4 regions of the Shigella dysenteriae genome follow, and region 2 is predicted to be linked to each of the others. Evidence: predicted binding sites of a transcription regulator. Region 2 holds the regulator's gene; each other region holds the start of a gene.
What was found. Region 2 encodes PurR, which represses purine synthesis genes. Its sites were predicted from a motif close to CANGCAAACGTTTGCNTG; they were not measured.

Region 1 (4,196 bases), 1.9 Mb from region 2:
CCAGACGCACCAGTTCTTCAATCTGTACCAGGAACCAGCGGTCAATATTGGTCAGGTTGAACACGCCGTCCACAGACAGGCCCGCACGGAAGGCATCGGCGATGTACCAGATACGCTCTGCGCCAGCATCTTTCAGTTCGCGACGGATTTTGGTTAACGCTTCCGGGTCATCGAGGCTCACTTTCGGGTCGAATCCAGTCGCACCGACTTCCAGGCCGCGCAGCGCTTTTTGCAGGGATTCCTGCTGCGTGCGACCAATCGCCATCACTTCGCCAACCGATTTCATCTGAGTGGTCAGACGGTCGTTAGCACCAGCGAATTTTTCGAAGTTGAAGCGAGGAATTTTAGTAACCACATAGTCGATGGACGGCTCGAAGGAGGCCGGAGTACGTCCGCCAGTGATGTCGTTCATCAGTTCGTCGAGGGTGTAACCCACCGCCAGTTTCGCCGCCACTTTAGCAATCGGGAAACCGGTCGCTTTCGACGCCAGCGCCGAAGAACGGGACACGCGTGGGTTCATTTCGATAACAATCAGGCGACCGTTTTTCGGGTTCACCGCAAACTGGACATTGGAACCACCGGTTTCAACGCCGATTTCACGCAGCACCGCCATCGAGGCGTTACGCATGATTTGATATTCTTTGTCGGTCAGCGTTTGGGCTGGCGCGACAGTGATGGAGTCACCGGTATGGATGCCCATCGCATCAAAGTTTTCGATAGAGCAGACGATGATGCAGTTGTCGTTTTTATCACGCACCACTTCCATCTCGTACTCTTTCCAGCCGATCAGCGACTCATCAATCAGCAGCTCTTTGGTTGGGGAGAGATCCAGACCGCGGGCGCAAATTTCTTCAAACTCTTCGCGGTTATAAGCGATACCGCCGCCGCTACCGCCCATGGTAAAGGATGGGCGAATAATGCACGGGAAGCCCACGTCAGCGGCAACCGCCAGCGCTTCTTCCATCGTGTGTGCGATACCGGAACGCGCGGTTTCCAGACCAATTTTCTTCATCGCTACGTCGAAACGACGGCGGTCTTCTGCTTTATCAATCGCATCGGCGGTCGCACCAATCATAGTCACGCCGAACTCTTCCAACACGCCCTGACGCTCCAGCTCCAGCGCGCAGTTCAGCGCCGTCTGACCGCCCATCGTTGGCAGCACCGCGTCCGGGCGCTCTTTTTCAATAATCTTGCGTACTACTTCCCAGTGAATCGGCTCGATGTAGGTCGCATCGGCCATTTCCGGGTCGGTCATGATGGTCGCCGGGTTGGAGTTCACCAGAATGACGCGGTAACCCTCTTCGCGCAGGGCTTTACATGCTTGCGCGCCAGAGTAGTCAAACTCACACGCCTGACCGATAACAATCGGGCCCGCACCCAGAATCAGGATACTTTTTATATCTGTACGTTTTGGCATGGCTCTTTTACTCCTGATTACTTAGCGGTTTTACGGTACTGCTCAATTAACTCGATAAAGTGGTCGAACAACGGCGCTGCGTCGTGTGGCCCAGGGCTGGCTTCCGGGTGACCCTGGAAGCTGAACGCCGGTTTATCAGTGCGATGAATGCCCTGTAACGTACCGTCGAACAGGGATTTATGCGTGACACGCAGGTTTGCAGGTAATGTTGCTTCATCCACCGCAAAACCGTGGTTCTGGGCGGTGATCATCACCACGTTTTTCTCCACATCTTTAACCGGATGGTTGCCGCCGTGGTGACCAAATTTCATTTTGACAGTCTTCGCACCGCTCGCCAGCGCCAGCAGCTGATGACCGAGGCAGATGCCGAATACCGGAATATCGGTTTCGAGGAATTTCTGGATGGCGGTAATGGCGTAATCGCACGGGGCCGGGTCGCCAGGACCGTTGGAGAGGAAGATGCCGTCTGGATTCATTTTCAGCACATCTTCCGCAGAAGTTTGCGCCGGAACGATGGTCAGGCGACAGCCTCTATCCACCAGCATCCGCAGGATGTTGCGCTTGGCACCAAAATCATAAGCCACGACGTGGAACGGCAGCTCGTCTTCTTTTTTCGCTTCTGGCAGGCCGCCGGTCAACGTCCAGCTCCCTTGTGTCCAGCTATAGGCTTCTGCGGTGGTCACTTCTTTTGCCAGATCCATGCCATTCAGACCTGGGAACGCGCGGGCTTTTTCTAACGCCAACGCCGCATCCGGGTTATCGCCTGCGATAATGCAGCCATTCTGTGCGCCTTTCTCGCGCAGTAAACGCGTCAGCTTACGGGTATCGATATCGGCAATCGCCACGATGTTATGGCGCTTCAGGTAAGAAGAGAGGTCTTCGGTATTACGGAAGTTGCTGGCAATCAGCGGCAGGTCGCGAATCACCAGACCTTGTGCATGTACCTGAGAAGATTCTTCATCGGCGTCATTAGTGCCGACATTGCCAATATGGGGATAAGTAAGAGTAACGATTTGACGAGAATAGGAAGGATCAGTGAGGATTTCTTGATAACCGGTCATTGAAGTATTGAAAACGACTTCCCCAACCGCCGAACCTGTTGCCCCTATGGCCCGACCGTGAAACTGGGTTCCGTCTTCCAGAACCAATAGCGCTGACTTAATCAAAACACCCTCCAGAGAATATTCACTCACTTTATTTGCATATTAATTCACAATGATGACGTAAATCAATGCAAATCTGCTTACCGACGAATTTCTGGCAAACGGCGGCATTCTGGAGATATGGGCGCTAAAAGTCAACTTAATGGCGGGATTTTTTATATTATTTTGTGGCTCATGCATGTTTTACAGGCATTAAGCGGCAAAAAGATCATATAACCTGTTCTAGAAAACGCTTGCGCAGCAAGAAGATTGCATGAAATAAAAGCGAGTAGGGAAAAGTGGACCAAATGGTCAAAATTTACATTAAAACAACAAAAACCGAAGACAAAACATGTAATTTTTGGCACTTATAGACAATTTAAAAACATAACACTAAAAATAAAAGGGCCAAAAATTAAAGCCCTTTATAATCAATAAATTAAATGTGTTATTCTTGCACCATAACAAATATTTTGTGGTTACAAACTATTGAGATCAAGCACATCTCGCATATCAAAAAGACCACTTTCCTTACTACTCAACCACAAAGCCGATCTTACCGCGCCGTTAGCAAATGTCATGCGGCTGGACGCCTTATGGGTGATCTCCAGACGCTCGCCAATATCGGCAAACATCGCGGTATGTTCGCCAACGATGTCACCTGCACGCACGGTGGCAAAACCAATGGTGCCAGGCACACGTTCACCGGTGTGGCCTTCACGACTGTAGACCGCGCAATCTTTCAGATCTTTATCAAGGGCGTGGGCGATCGCCTCTCCCATTGCCAGTGCGGTGCCTGACGGCGCATCAACTTTATGTCTATGATGTGCTTCAATAATTTCGATATCGGTGTAGTCACCCATCACTTTGGCTGCTTTCTCCAGCAGCTTAAGCATGACGTTAACGCCAACGCTAAAATTGGCGGCAAAGACAATCGCAATATCGGCGGCGGCGTCACGAATCGCCTGTTTACCGGCTTCGTCAAACCCCGTAGTGCCGATCACCATCCCTTTGCCATGCTGGCGACAAAAAGCGAGATGGTTCAGCGTACCTTCCGGACGGGTAAAATCGATAAACACATCAAAATCATCTTTTACCGCATCGAGGCTGCTTTGCACGGTAACGCCTGTTTTCCCTGCACCAGCCAGCTCACCGGCGTCGCTGCCCAGTAAAGAAGATCCTTCGCGCTCCAGCGCCGCGCCCAGCTGCACGCCTTCTAATGCCAGCGCCGCCTGAATCAACTGGCGGCCCATACGCCCCCCGGCTCCCGCGATGGCAACGCGGATGTTTGCATCATGCATAGCTATTCTCTTTTGTTAATTTGCATAGACCGTTTTCAGAGTAACCAGCGCATCGCTACGCCGCCAGCCAAAAACGCTGATAATTAGAAATTAATGATAAATAGGGAGGGATATCAGTGAAAGGCATGAGTCGATGAATGACTGCATGCCAATAACATGTGACAGGTTACGACGCCAGAGCCAGCACCTCAGCCACCCACTGCTGGAAGCCTTTCACATCCAGATCCAATGCCACCTGTACATTGGCTGGCTTGCCCAGGCAACCGTCGATATCAACCACCGTCGTGCCTGAGGTAAATTCGCCCTGAGTTTCCACTGCCACAAAACAGGGTTTGA
Region 2 (4,196 bases):
TACGACCATAACGGTCGGAGAGTGGCCCCCACAGAAGCTGGGCTGCGGCAAAACCGGCAAGGAACAGACTAAGGCTGGCACTGACAGCAGACGCAGGCGTTTGCAGGTCGGCCTGTATGGCGGCGAAAGCAGGCAGATACATATCGGTTGCCAGAAAACCGAGTACGCTCAAACCCGCCAGCCAGACTAAAAATCTTTTCCCAGGTTGCATGTATATTCTCTAAATCTCTCAATTAAACACCGCCGCAAAGTGTAGGGAGTGAAATTAGTGTTGTGAAACGGTAATATTTGATGACTGATTTCAAAAATTTTGCAGGCAGACTATGTGGTCAGAATATTCACTCGAAGTTGTTGATGCGGTAGCGCGTAATGGTAGTTTTAGCGCTGCGGCACAGGAGCTGCATCGCGTTCCTTCTGCGGTCAGCTATACCGTGCGTCAGCTGGAAGAGTGGCTGGCGGTGCCGCTCTTTGAACGACGGCACCGTGATGTGGAGCTGACCGCTGCTGGAGCGTGGTTTCTCAAAGAAGGGCGCTCTGTTGTCAAAAAAATGCAGATCACCCGCCAGCAATGTCAGCAGATAGCGAACGGTTGGCGCGGTCAGTTAGCTATCGCAGTGGATAATATTGTCAGGCCAGAACGTACACGGCAGATGATCGTTGATTTTTATCGCCATTTTGATGATGTCGAACTTCTTGTCTTTCAGGAAGTGTTCAACGGTGTCTGGGATGCGCTTTCCGACGGGCGCGTGGAACTGGCGATTGGCGCAACACGCGCGATTCCGGTAGGCGGTCGTTATGCCTTCCGGGATATGGGGATGCTAAGCTGGAGTTGCGTTGTTGCCAGCCACCACCCGCTGGCGTTGATGGATGGCCCATTCAGCGATGATACGTTGCGCAACTGGCCGTCGTTGGTGCGCGAAGACACCTCGCGAACGCTACCTAAACGTATTACCTGGTTGCTGGATAACCAAAAAAGAGTTGTCGTGCCTGACTGGGAATCATCGGCAACCTGTATCTCGGCAGGATTATGCATAGGGATGGTGCCAACACATTTCGCCAAACCGTGGCTTAATGAGGGGAAGTGGGTAGCACTTGAATTGGAAAACCCCTTCCCGGATTCGGCATGTTGTCTGACATGGCAGCAAAATGATATGTCGCCTGCGTTAACCTGGCTGCTTGAGTATCTCGGCGATAGTGAGACGCTGAATAAGGAGTGGCTGCGGGAGCCGGAAGAGACTCCCGCAACGGGTGATTAACGACGATAGTCGCGGAACGGGCCGTCAGCCACGGAGCGGCGTTCAATCAAGCGCGGATGCACTTCAATGGACTGCGGTTCTTCACGTTTGTTGACGATACGATCCAACAGCATGTTGAACGCTGTTTCACCCAGCGAATCTTTTGGTTGGTGGATCGTGGTCAGCGCCGGCGTAAAATAGCGGGCGTTGCGCACGTTATCATAACCGATCAGCGAAACATCCTGCGGGACGCGCAGACCCATTTCATCAGCAGCACAAAGTGCGCCCATTGCCATGATATCGCCACCACAGAAGACGGCAGTAGGGCGATGCGGCTGCGACAGTATTTGCTGCATGGCGCGATAACCAGATTCGGGTTCAAAGTCACCCTGAACAATCCAGCTTTCCGGCACCTTGATCATCGCTTCTTCCATCGCCTTCATAAAACCGGCAAGGCGGCCTGCGCCGGTGTTACGTTCCAGCGGGCCGGGGATGACGCCGATTTCGCGGTGACCGCGTTCAATCAGATAACGCCCGGCCATGTAGCCGCCTTCGAACGCGTTATCAATGACCGCATCGGTGAAGTCAGCTTTTGCTTCACCCCAGTCCATCACCACCATTGGGATATGGCGATACTCTTCCAGCATCGCCAGCAACGGCTCTGGGTACTCAGAACACATCACCAGCAGACCATCGACGCGTTTTTGCGCCATCATCGACAGATAAGCCCGCTGTTTCTCAAGATTGTTCCACGCATTACCCAGAATCAGGGTGTAACCTTTCTGGAAGCAATTTTTTTCAACCGCTTCAATGATCTCGGCAAAATAGGCCGCTTCGCTGCTGGTCGCCAGCAAACCGATAGACTTGGTGTGGTTAACCTTCAGGCTACGCGCCACCGCGCTAGGGGAGTAGTGTAATTCTTTAATCGCTGCCCACACGGCGTTGCGCGTTTCTTCAGCGACGAAACGTGTTTTGTTGATTACGTGTGACACAGTTGTAGTGGAAACGTTTGCTCGTTTCGCTACATCTTTTATTGTTGCCATTCCATTTCACTCCAGACCCTAACTTCAGCTCCTGCAAAATCGCAAGGTAAACGTTTGCCTTTACACACCTTACGCACAACAAAAGTGTTGCGGTACGCCGGAAAAACGACACGGAGCGTCAGGAAGGGGTCAATGGCCAGTACGCAAATAGTGTAAGCGTGGAATTTTGGCCGATCTTGACGAAAAGGGGAAGTGGTAAAAACACTTATCATTATAAATGACGGGAGATTTTTTCATCACAGTGTGTAAAAATGCGTAATATCACTTTTTGTGTGGTAATAAAAAAGGAGAAAACTTGATGAGCACCGACCTTAAATTTTCACTGGTAACAACGATTATCGTCCTCGGTTTGATCGTAGCCGTGGGTTTGACTGCCGCGCTGCACTGATTTCCTCTCGAGGGAGCGCGTTCTCCCTCGCATCTCCTTCCTGTTTGTTAGCAAAATGGCAAAAGTGTTTTCTCTTTTTGTTATTTTCATTTTTTTGTGATTGCTGTCATGCTTTCGCCACTTTAATGAATATCGCGTAATGACGCGAAGAGGTGGAGATAAGGCATGAAAATTAACTATCCGTTGCTGGCGCTGGCGATTGGCGCGTTTGGTATCGGGACAACGGAGTTCTCGCCAATGGGCTTGTTGCCCGTCATTGCGCGCGGTGTGGATGTCTCGATTCCCGCTGCCGGAATGTTAATCAGTGCCTATGCAGTTGGCGTAATGGTTGGCGCGCCGCTGATGACGCTTCTACTTTCTCATCGTGCCCGCCGCAGTGCGTTGATTTTCCTGATGGCAATTTTCACGCTCGGCAACGTACTTTCCGCCATCGCGCCGGATTATATGACCCTGATGCTTTCACGCATTTTGACCAGCCTGAATCACGGAGCATTTTTTGGTTTGGGTTCAGTCGTGGCCGCAAGCGTGGTGCCAAAACATAAACAGGCCAGCGCAGTTGCCACTATGTTTATGGGGTTAACCCTGGCAAATATCGGTGGCGTGCCGGCGGCGACCTGGTTGGGTGAAACCATCGGCTGGCGGATGTCATTTCTGGCAACGGCGGGGCTGGGAGTGATTTCAATGGTAAGTCTGTTCTTCTCATTACCTAAAGGTGGTGCAGGGGCACGACCTGAAGTGAAAAAAGAGCTGGCGGTATTAATGCGTCCGCAGGTGCTGTCTGCATTGCTGACGACGGTACTGGGAGCTGGTGCAATGTTTACTCTCTACACCTATATCTCTCCGGTACTACAAAGTATTACCCACGCAACACCAGTGTTCGTCACGGCAATGCTGGTGCTGATTGGTGTCGGATTCTCTATCGGTAACTATCTCGGCGGCAAACTGGCAGATCGTTCAGTTAACGGCACGTTGAAAGGCTTTTTGTTGTTGTTGATGGTGATTATGCTGGCAATCCCGTTCCTGGCCCGCAATGAGTTCGGCGCAGCTATTAGCATGGTGGTGTGGGGCGCAGCAACCTTTGCGGTCGTACCGCCGTTACAGATGCGCGTGATGCGTGTCGCCAGTGAAGCGCCAGGTCTGTCTTCATCAGTCAATATTGGTGCCTTTAATCTTGGAAATGCGCTGGGAGCAGCTGCTGGTGGTGCGGTAATTTCCGCTGGGCTGGGATACAGCTTTGTGCCGGTGATGGGAGCGATTGTCGCGGGACTGGCATTATTGCTGGTGTTTATGTCAGCCAGAAAACAACCTGAAACAGTTTGCGTTGCTAACAGCTAATTAAACAAAAACGCAGAAGGATAACCTTCTGCGTTACAGTTGCTGACAACGTGCGATTTATCTTGCCGAATACGCTGTTAACGCCTCATCCGCGTTGGCATGGTAAGCGAAGCGCATCAGGCAATGCTGCATTTGCCATCAGTTATTATGCAGCGAGATTTTTCGCTACGAATTCCCAGTTCACCAGCGCCCAGA
Region 3 (4,196 bases), 920 kb from region 2:
GATAATTTCCACCGCCAGATAGGTGTAATCATCTTTCAGGAACTGCACTAAGTCAGTGTCAGGATTGATTAAAATCGGCGTAATGTGCTGACGCAGATACTGCTTAAAATAATGACGCAGCCAGTTTTGTTGATTGACGGAGAGCTGGCGTTCATTAATCAGGAAGATCTGGTTGCGCGCCATCTCCAGCAATAGCTCGTTGTAGAGGCCGTCGAATTCCTGATCGGCTTTCAGCACCCGGGACTGAATTTTGCCCAGTAAATGGCGGGAATGAGAGTTGGAGCCTTGTTCTTCGCTAATAATGATGCGTCGCTTCAGTTCAGCGAAGCGGACTTTATAGAACTCATCAAGGTTATTGGAATAGATCCCCAGGAAACGCATCCTTTCAATCAGCGGGTTAGATTTGTCCGCCGCTTCCTGAAGCACGCGTTCATTGAACGATAACCAACTGAGCTCTTTTTCGATGTATAGCTTTTCCTGACCCATTACCACTTTTACTCCGTTTTATTCACGGGACACTGCCTGGATATTATGGCGAGCAATATTGGCAGATGTCCAACTATGCCAGAAAAGGGAGAAAAAAACTGCTGGAGCTTGCGATTTACAGGTGAATTGAAAAACGCCAGCGGCAGAGCTGGCGCTTTAACTACGGGGGCATTACTCGTCGGCAGCGTAGCCCTGCGGCGGCAGACGTTGACCATCCAGCCACGCGGCGTTTTCGTGCATTTTCAGACGACCATCGGCAAACCAGCTAATCACCAGCGGATAAATAGCGTGTTCCTGGGTTTGCACGCGGGCGGTGATATCATCTTCCGTATCACCAGCAAATACCGGGACTTTCGCCTGTAAAATAACCGGGCCACCATCCAGTTCATCGGTGACGAAATGCACCGATGTACCGTGCTCTTCATCGCCATTTTCCAGCGCCTGACGATGGGTGTGTAATCCGGGATATTTCGGCAGCAGAGAAGGGTGAATGTTCAGCAAACGCCCGGCATAGTGGGAGACAAACGCCGGGCTGAGAATGCGCATAAAACCAGCCAGCACGACCACATCGGGTGCGTACATGTCGATTTCATGAATCAACTCCCGGTCATAGGCTTCACGACTGTCAAACGCGCTGGTGATGAGCGTATGCGTTGCAATACCCGCCTGGCGGGCGCGTTCAAGGCCGAACGCGTCGGCCTTATTGCTGAAAACTGCCCGTACGGTGCCTTTAATTTTGTTGGTTTTACAGGCGTCAATAATTGCCTGCAAATTACTTCCGTTGCCGGAAATAAGCACCACAATATTCATTATTCGATAACCACGCGTTGTTCGGAATCAGAGGCTTTGATGATACCGATTTTCCACGCGTTTTCACCGTTGGCATTGAGCAGGGCGAGGGCTTTGTCCACTTCCGGAGCAGGCAGGGCGATAATCATCCCGACGCCGCAGTTGAAGGTGCGATACATTTCATGGCGTTCAACGTTACCTGCCGTTTGCAGCCAGTTGAACACTTCCGGCCACTGCCAGGAAGATTCATCAATCACTGCCTGGGTATTATCTGGCAATACGCGCGGAATGTTTTCCCAGAAGCCGCCGCCGGTCAGGTGCGCAATGGCATGCACATCGACCTTTTCAATCAACTCCAGCACTGACTTCACGTAAATGCGGGTCGGTGCCAGCAGATGATCGGCTAATGGCTTACCATCAAGTTCGGTGGTTTGCGGATCACAACCGCTGACTTCAAGAATTTTGCGCACCAGCGAATAACCGTTCGAGTGCGGACCGCTGGAACCGAGTGCAATCAGCACATCGCCGTCGCTGACTTTAGAGCCGTCGATGATTTCTGATTTTTCTACCACGCCCACGCAGAAACCCGCGACATCGTAATCCTCACCGTGATACATCCCCGGCATTTCTGCCGTTTCGCCACCCACCAGTGAACAGCCCGATTGCAGACAACCTTCCGCAATGCCGCTGATCACCGCTGAAGCGGTATCAACATCCAGTTTTCCGGTTGCGTAATAGTCGAGGAAAAACAGCGGTTCTGCACCTTGCACCACCAGGTCATTAACGCACATGGCGACCAGATCAATACCAATGGTGTCGTGACGTTTTAAGTCCATTGCCAGACGCAGCTTGGTACCTACGCCGTCAGTGCCGGAAACCAGCACGGGTTCACGATATTTTTGCGGCAATGCACACAGCGCACCGAAGCCGCCCAGACCGCCCATCACTTCCGGACGACGCGTTTTCTTCACTACGCCTTTGATTCTTCCAACCAGAGCATTACCCGCGTCAATATCAACACCGGCATCTTTGTAGCTAAGAGAGGTTTTATCGGTCACTGCTTGGGTCCCCACGCGTTACTTGCGGTAGAAAAATAAAATTCGGCGCAATTCTAACAGGGAAAGCAAACGTTTGCGAGACTGCTTTACACAACCTTTTTGCACGTCTTTTCCCCAGGCGCGCGGCGAAAGAAGACTTGTGCCAGGGCAAAGGTTAGTTTTCGGATGGAATAATCTTCTTTCATAACCATTTGAATATAAAATAACTTTATCTCAAACCGTTATCATTTTGACTAAAGTCAACGAAAATAATATTGCCGCCTTGAAGAAAGGAGGTATAATCCGTCGATTTTTTTTGTGGCTGCCCCTCAAAGGAGAAAGAGTATGAAGATCGTGGAAGTCAAACACCCACTCGTCAAACACAAGCTGGGACTGATGCGTGAGCAAGATATCAGCACCAAGCGCTTTCGCGAACTCGCTTCCGAAGTGGGTAGCCTGCTGACTTACGAAGCGACCGCCGACCTCGAAACGGAAAAAGTAACTATCGAAGGCTGGAACGGCCCGGTAGAAATCGACCAGATCAAAGGTAAGAAAATTACCGTTGTGCCAATTCTGCGTGCGGGTCTGGGGATGATGGACGGTGTGCTGGAAAACGTTCCGAGCGCGCGCATCAGCGTTGTCGGTATGTACCGTAATGAAGAAACGCTGGAGCCGGTACCGTACTTCCAGAAACTGGTTTCTAACATCGATGAGCGTATGGCGCTGATCGTTGACCCAATGCTGGCAACCGGTGGTTCCGTTATCGCGACCATCGACCTGCTGAAAAAAGCGGGCTGCAGCAGCATCAAAGTTCTGGTGCTGGTAGCTGCACCAGAAGGTATCGCTGCGCTGGAAAAAGCGCATCCGGACGTCGAACTGTATACTGCATCGATTGACCAGGGACTGAACGAGCACGGATACATTATTCCGGGCCTCGGCGATGCCGGTGACAAAATCTTTGGTACGAAATAAAGAATAAAAATAATTAAAGCCGACTTTAAGAGTCGGCTTTTTTTTGAGTAAAGCGCCTATAACACATAATACAGAGGATAATACTATGACGCGCCGTGCTATCGGGGTGAGTGAAAGACCGCCACTTTTACAGACAATCCCGCTTAGTTTGCAACATTTGTTCGCCATGTTTGGTGCAACCGTCCTGGTGCCCGTCTTATTTCATATTAACCCGGCGACTGTACTGTTATTTAACGGTATTGGAACGCTGCTGTATCTCTTCATCTGTAAAGGGAAAATTCCGGCTTATCTTGGTTCCAGCTTTGCCTTTATTTCACCGGTATTGTTACTGTTGCCGTTAGGGTATGAAGTCGCGCTGGGCGGCTTTATTATGTGCGGCGTGCTGTTCTGCCTGGTTTCTTTTATCGTGAAGAAAGCGGGGACCGGCTGGCTGGACGTGCTGTTTCCACCTGCGGCAATGGGCGCAATCGTTGCCGTCATCGGTCTGGAGCTGGCGGGCGTAGCTGCCGGTATGGCGGGTTTACTCCCGGCTGAAGGGCAAACGCCAGACTCCAAAACCATCATCATCTCTATTACCACCTTGGCGGTCACGGTTTTAGGTTCCGTGCTGTTCCGTGGTTTCCTGGCAATTATCCCGATTTTAATTGGCGTGCTGGTGGGGTACGCGCTCTCTTTCGCAATGGGAATTGTCGATACCACGCCGATTATTAATGCTCACTGGTTTGCGCTGCCAACCCTCTATACGCCGCGCTTCGAGTGGTTTGCCATTCTGACTATTCTGCCAGCGGCGTTAGTGGTTATTGCCGAACACGTAGGGCACCTGGTAGTAACGGCTAATATCGTCAAAAAAGATCTGCTGCGCGATCCAGGTCTGCACCGTTCGATGTTTGCTAACGGCTTGTCGACCGTGAT
Region 4 (4,196 bases), 2.4 Mb from region 2:
ACCAATCACTAATACTTTCATCTGTCGCTCCATTAATGGCGGAAGTGGCGCATATCGGTGAAGAGCATCGCAATACCGTGCTCGTCGGCGGCGGCAATCACTTCGTCATCACGGATAGAACCGCCAGGCTGGATTACGCAGGTCACGCCCGCAGCGGCTGCGGCATCAATACCGTCGCGGAACGGGAAGAACGCGTCAGAAGCCATCGAGGAACCTTTCACTTCCAGACCTTCATCGGCGGCTTTAATACCGGCGATTTTCGCGGAGTACACGCGGCTCATCTGGCCCGCGCCAATACCGATGGTCATATTGTTTTTGGCATAGACGATAGCATTGGATTTCACGAACTTCGCCACTTTCCAGCAGAACAGCGCATCACGCAGTTCCTGTTCGGTCGGCTGGCGTTTGGTGACGACGCGCAGTTCTTCTGCACCGACCATCCCCAGATCACGATCCTGAACCAGCAGACCGCCGTTCACGCGTTTGAAATCGAGGCCCGGAACACGCTCGCCCCACTGACCGCAGGTCAGAACGCGTACATTCTGTTTGGCGGCGGTGATTTTCAGGGCTTCTTCGCTGGCGGACGGCGCAATAATCACTTCAACAAACTGACGAGAAATGATGGCCTGTGCGGTTTCCGCATCCAGCTCGCGGTTAAAGGCAATGATGCCGCCGAATGCGGAGGTCGGGTCGGTTTTGTACGCGCGATCGTAAGCATCAAGAATGGAATTGCCGATAGCCACGCCGCAAGGGTTGGCGTGCTTCACAATCACACATGCCGGCTCGGCGAACTCTTTCACGCACTCCAGCGCCGCATCGGTATCGGCGATGTTGTTATAAGAGAGGGCTTTACCCTGAACCTGGGTTGCGGTAGCAACGGAGGCTTCTTTCACATTCTCTTCTATATAGAAGGCAGCCTGCTGGTGGCTGTTCTCGCCGTAACGCATATCCTGCTTCTTAATGAAGTTCAGGTTCAGCGTGCGTGGGAAGCGACCGGCGGCTTCTTTGCTTTCACCGTGGTAAGCCGGAACCATGCTGCCGAAGTAGTTGGCAATCATGCTGTCGTAGGCGGCAGTGTGTTCGAAGGCTTTGATGGCGAGGTCGAAACGGGTTGCAAGCGTCAGCGATCCTTCGTTGTCATCCATCTCTTTAATAATGGCGTCGTAGTCGCTGCTCTTCACCACGATTGCGACATCTTTATGGTTCTTGGCGGCGGAGCGCACCATCGTTGGGCCGCCGATATCGATGTTCTCAACCGCATCTTCCAGCGAGCAACCTTCACGGGCCACGGTCTGGGCGAACGGATACAGGTTAACAACCACCATATCGATAGGCTGGATCTGATGTTCTTCCATAATGGCATCGTCCTGGCCGCGACGGCCCAGAATGCCACCATGTACTTTCGGATGCAGGGTCTTCACGCGTCCATCCATCATCTCCGGGAAACCGGTGTAATCGGAAACTTCGGTTACCGGCAGACCTTTTTCTGCTAACAGACGGGCAGTGCCCCCTGTAGACAGCAGCTCCACACCGCGTGCGGAAAGTGCCTGGGCGAATTCGACGATACCGGCTTTGTCAGAAACACTGAGCAGAGCGCGGCGGACTGGACGACGTTGTTGCATGGTAAATCCCCTGGATTTGACTATTACAGAGAGCGTTAGCTGAATTTTTCGCGAAAAACTTAGCTAACGCCCCTAACGGGGCATCCTTATTTTTCGCCCGCATTGTAACGAAAACGTTTGCGCAACGCTCGCGAATTTTTCTCTTTCAATGGTGATCACAATTTTGACAGTGGTTACCGTGGGAAAAATACTGAAATCACATTGATGATTGTGGATAACTCTGTGCGTAAAAAGGTATAAAGCGGGGTTTTGCTGGGGAATGCAGCAGTCAGTCATTTTTCTGCAATTTTTCTATTGCGGCCTGCGGAGAACTCCCTATAATGCGCCTCCATCGACACGGCGGATGTGAATCACTTCACACAAACAGCCGGTTCGGTTGAAGAGAAAAATCCTGAAATTCAGGGTTGACTCTGAAAGAGGAAGGCGTAATATACGCCACCTCGCGACAGTGAGCTGAAAGCCGCGTCGCAACTGCTCTTTAACAATTTATCAGACAATCTGTGTGGGCACTCGAAGATACGGATTCTTAACGTCGCAAGACGAAAAATGAATACCAAGTCTCAAGAGTGAACACGTAATTCATTACGAAGTTTAATTCTTTGAGCATCAAACTTTTAAATTGAAGAGTTTGATCATGGCTCAGATTGAACGCTGGCGGCAGGCCTAACACATGCAAGTCGAACGGTAACAGGAAACAGCTTGCTGTTTCGCTGACGAGTGGCGGACGGGTGAGTAATGTCTGGGAAACTGCCTGATGGAGGGGGATAACTACTGGAAACGGTAGCTAATACCGCATAACGTCGCAAGACCAAAGAGGGGGACCTTCGGGCCTCTTGCCATCGGATGTGCCCAGATGGGATTAGCTAGTAGGTGGGGTAACGGCTCACCTAGGCGACGATCCCTAGCTGGTCTGAGAGGATGACCAGCCACACTGGAACTGAGACACGGTCCAGACTCCTACGGGAGGCAGCAGTGGGGAATATTGCACAATGGGCGCAAGCCTGATGCAGCCATGCCGCGTGTATGAAGAAGGCCTTCGGGTTGTAAAGTACTTTCAGCGGGGAGGAAGGGAGTAAAGTTAATACCTTTGCTCATTGACGTTACCCGCAGAAGAAGCACCGGCTAACTCCGTGCCAGCAGCCGCGGTAATACGGAGGGTGCAAGCGTTAATCGGAATTACTGGGCGTAAAGCGCACGCAGGCGGTTTGTTAAGTCAGATGTGAAATCCCCGGGCTCAACCTGGGAACTGCATCTGATACTGGCAAGCTTGAGTCTCGTAGAGGGGGGTAGAATTCCAGGTGTAGCGGTGAAATGCGTAGAGATCTGGAGGAATACCGGTGGCGAAGGCGGCCCCCTGGACGAAGACTGACGCTCAGGTGCGAAAGCGTGGGGAGCAAACAGGATTAGATACCCTGGTAGTCCACGCCGTAAACGATGTCGACTTGGAGGTTGTGCCCTTGAGGCGTGGCTTCCGGAGCTAACGCGTTAAGTCGACCGCCTGGGGAGTACGGCCGCAAGGTTAAAACTCAAATGAATTGACGGGGGCCCGCACAAGCGGTGGAGCATGTGGTTTAATTCGATGCAACGCGAAGAACCTTACCTGGTCTTGACATCCACAGAACTTTCCAGAGATGGATTGGTGCCTTCGGGAACTGTGAGACAGGTGCTGCATGGCTGTCGTCAGCTCGTGTTGTGAAATGTTGGGTTAAGTCCCGCAACGAGCGCAACCCTTATCCTTTGTTGCCAGCGGTCCGGCCGGGAACTCAAAGGAGACTGCCAGTGATAAACTGGAGGAAGGTGGGGATGACGTCAAGTCATCATGGCCCTTACGACCAGGGCTACACACGTGCTACAATGGCGCATACAAAGAGAAGCGACCTCGCGAGAGCAAGCGGACCTCATAAAGTGCGTCGTAGTCCGGATTGGAGTCTGCAACTCGACTCCATGAAGTCGGAATCGCTAGTAATCGTGGATCAGAATGCCACGGTGAATACGTTCCCGGGCCTTGTACACACCGCCCGTCACACCATGGGAGTGGGTTGCAAAAGAAGTAGGTAGCTTAACCTTCGGGAGGGCGCTTACCACTTTGTGATTCATGACTGGGGTGAAGTCGTAACAAGGTAACCGTAGGGGAACCTGCGGTTGGATCACCTCCTTACCTTAAAGAAGCGTACTTTGCAGTGCTCACACAGATTGTCTGATAGAAAGTGAAAAGCAAGGCGTCTTGCGAAGCAGACTGATACGTCCCCTTCGTCTAGAGGCCCAGGACACCGCCCTTTCACGGCGGTAACAGGGGTTCGAATCCCCTAGGGGACGCCACTTGCTGGTTTGTGAGTGAAAGTCACCTGCCTTAATATCTCAAAACTCATCTTCGGGTGATGTTTGAGATATTTGCTCTTTAAAAATCTGGATCAAGCTGAAAATTGAAACACTGAACAACGAGAGTTGTTCGTGAGTCTCTCAAATTTTCGCAACACGATGATGAATCGCAAGAAACATCTTCGGGTTGTGAGGTTAAGCGACTAAGCGTACACGGTGGATGCCCTGGCAGTCAGAGGCGATGAAGGACGTGCT

Region 1: a site for PurR is predicted at 2,675-2,692, ahead of carA (glutamine-hydrolyzing carbamoyl-phosphate synthase small subunit). Genes of this name have one in related genera too.
Region 3: a site for PurR is predicted at 2,396-2,413, ahead of purM (phosphoribosylformylglycinamidine cyclo-ligase). Genes of this name have one in related genera too.
Region 4: a site for PurR is predicted at 1,729-1,746, ahead of purH (bifunctional phosphoribosylaminoimidazolecarboxamide formyltransferase/IMP cyclohydrolase). Genes of this name have one in related genera too.

Annotation. Positions count from the first base shown of each region.
Region 1 covers NZ_CP055055.1:635,355-639,550, reverse strand. The annotation lists gene carB (carbamoyl-phosphate synthase large subunit) at 1-1,417, opposite strand, end outside; gene carA (glutamine-hydrolyzing carbamoyl-phosphate synthase small subunit) at 1,435-2,583, opposite strand; gene dapB (4-hydroxy-tetrahydrodipicolinate reductase) at 3,039-3,860, opposite strand; gene rihC (ribonucleoside hydrolase RihC) at 4,027-4,196, opposite strand, start outside.
Region 2 covers NZ_CP055055.1:2,514,251-2,518,446, reverse strand. The annotation lists gene punC (purine nucleoside transporter PunC) at 1-211, opposite strand, end outside; gene punR (DNA-binding transcriptional activator PunR) at 324-1,256, shown strand; gene purR (HTH-type transcriptional repressor PurR) at 1,253-2,278, opposite strand; gene cydH (cytochrome bd-I accessory subunit CydH) at 2,577-2,666, shown strand; gene HUZ68_RS11990 (MFS transporter) at 2,832-4,001, shown strand; gene sodB (superoxide dismutase [Fe]) at 4,147-4,196, opposite strand, start outside.
Region 3 covers NZ_CP055055.1:3,429,870-3,434,065, reverse strand. The annotation lists gene ppk1 (polyphosphate kinase 1) at 1-486, opposite strand, end outside; gene purN (phosphoribosylglycinamide formyltransferase) at 658-1,296, opposite strand; gene purM (phosphoribosylformylglycinamidine cyclo-ligase) at 1,296-2,333, opposite strand; gene upp (uracil phosphoribosyltransferase) at 2,658-3,284, shown strand; gene uraA (uracil permease) at 3,370-4,196, shown strand, end outside.
Region 4 covers NZ_CP055055.1:134,771-138,966, forward strand. The annotation lists gene purD (phosphoribosylamine--glycine ligase) at 1-21, opposite strand, end outside; gene purH (bifunctional phosphoribosylaminoimidazolecarboxamide formyltransferase/IMP cyclohydrolase) at 33-1,622, opposite strand; rRNA gene HUZ68_RS00665 (16S ribosomal RNA) at 2,239-3,780, shown strand; tRNA gene HUZ68_RS00670 (tRNA-Glu) at 3,866-3,941, shown strand; rRNA gene HUZ68_RS00675 (23S ribosomal RNA) at 4,135-4,196, shown strand, end outside.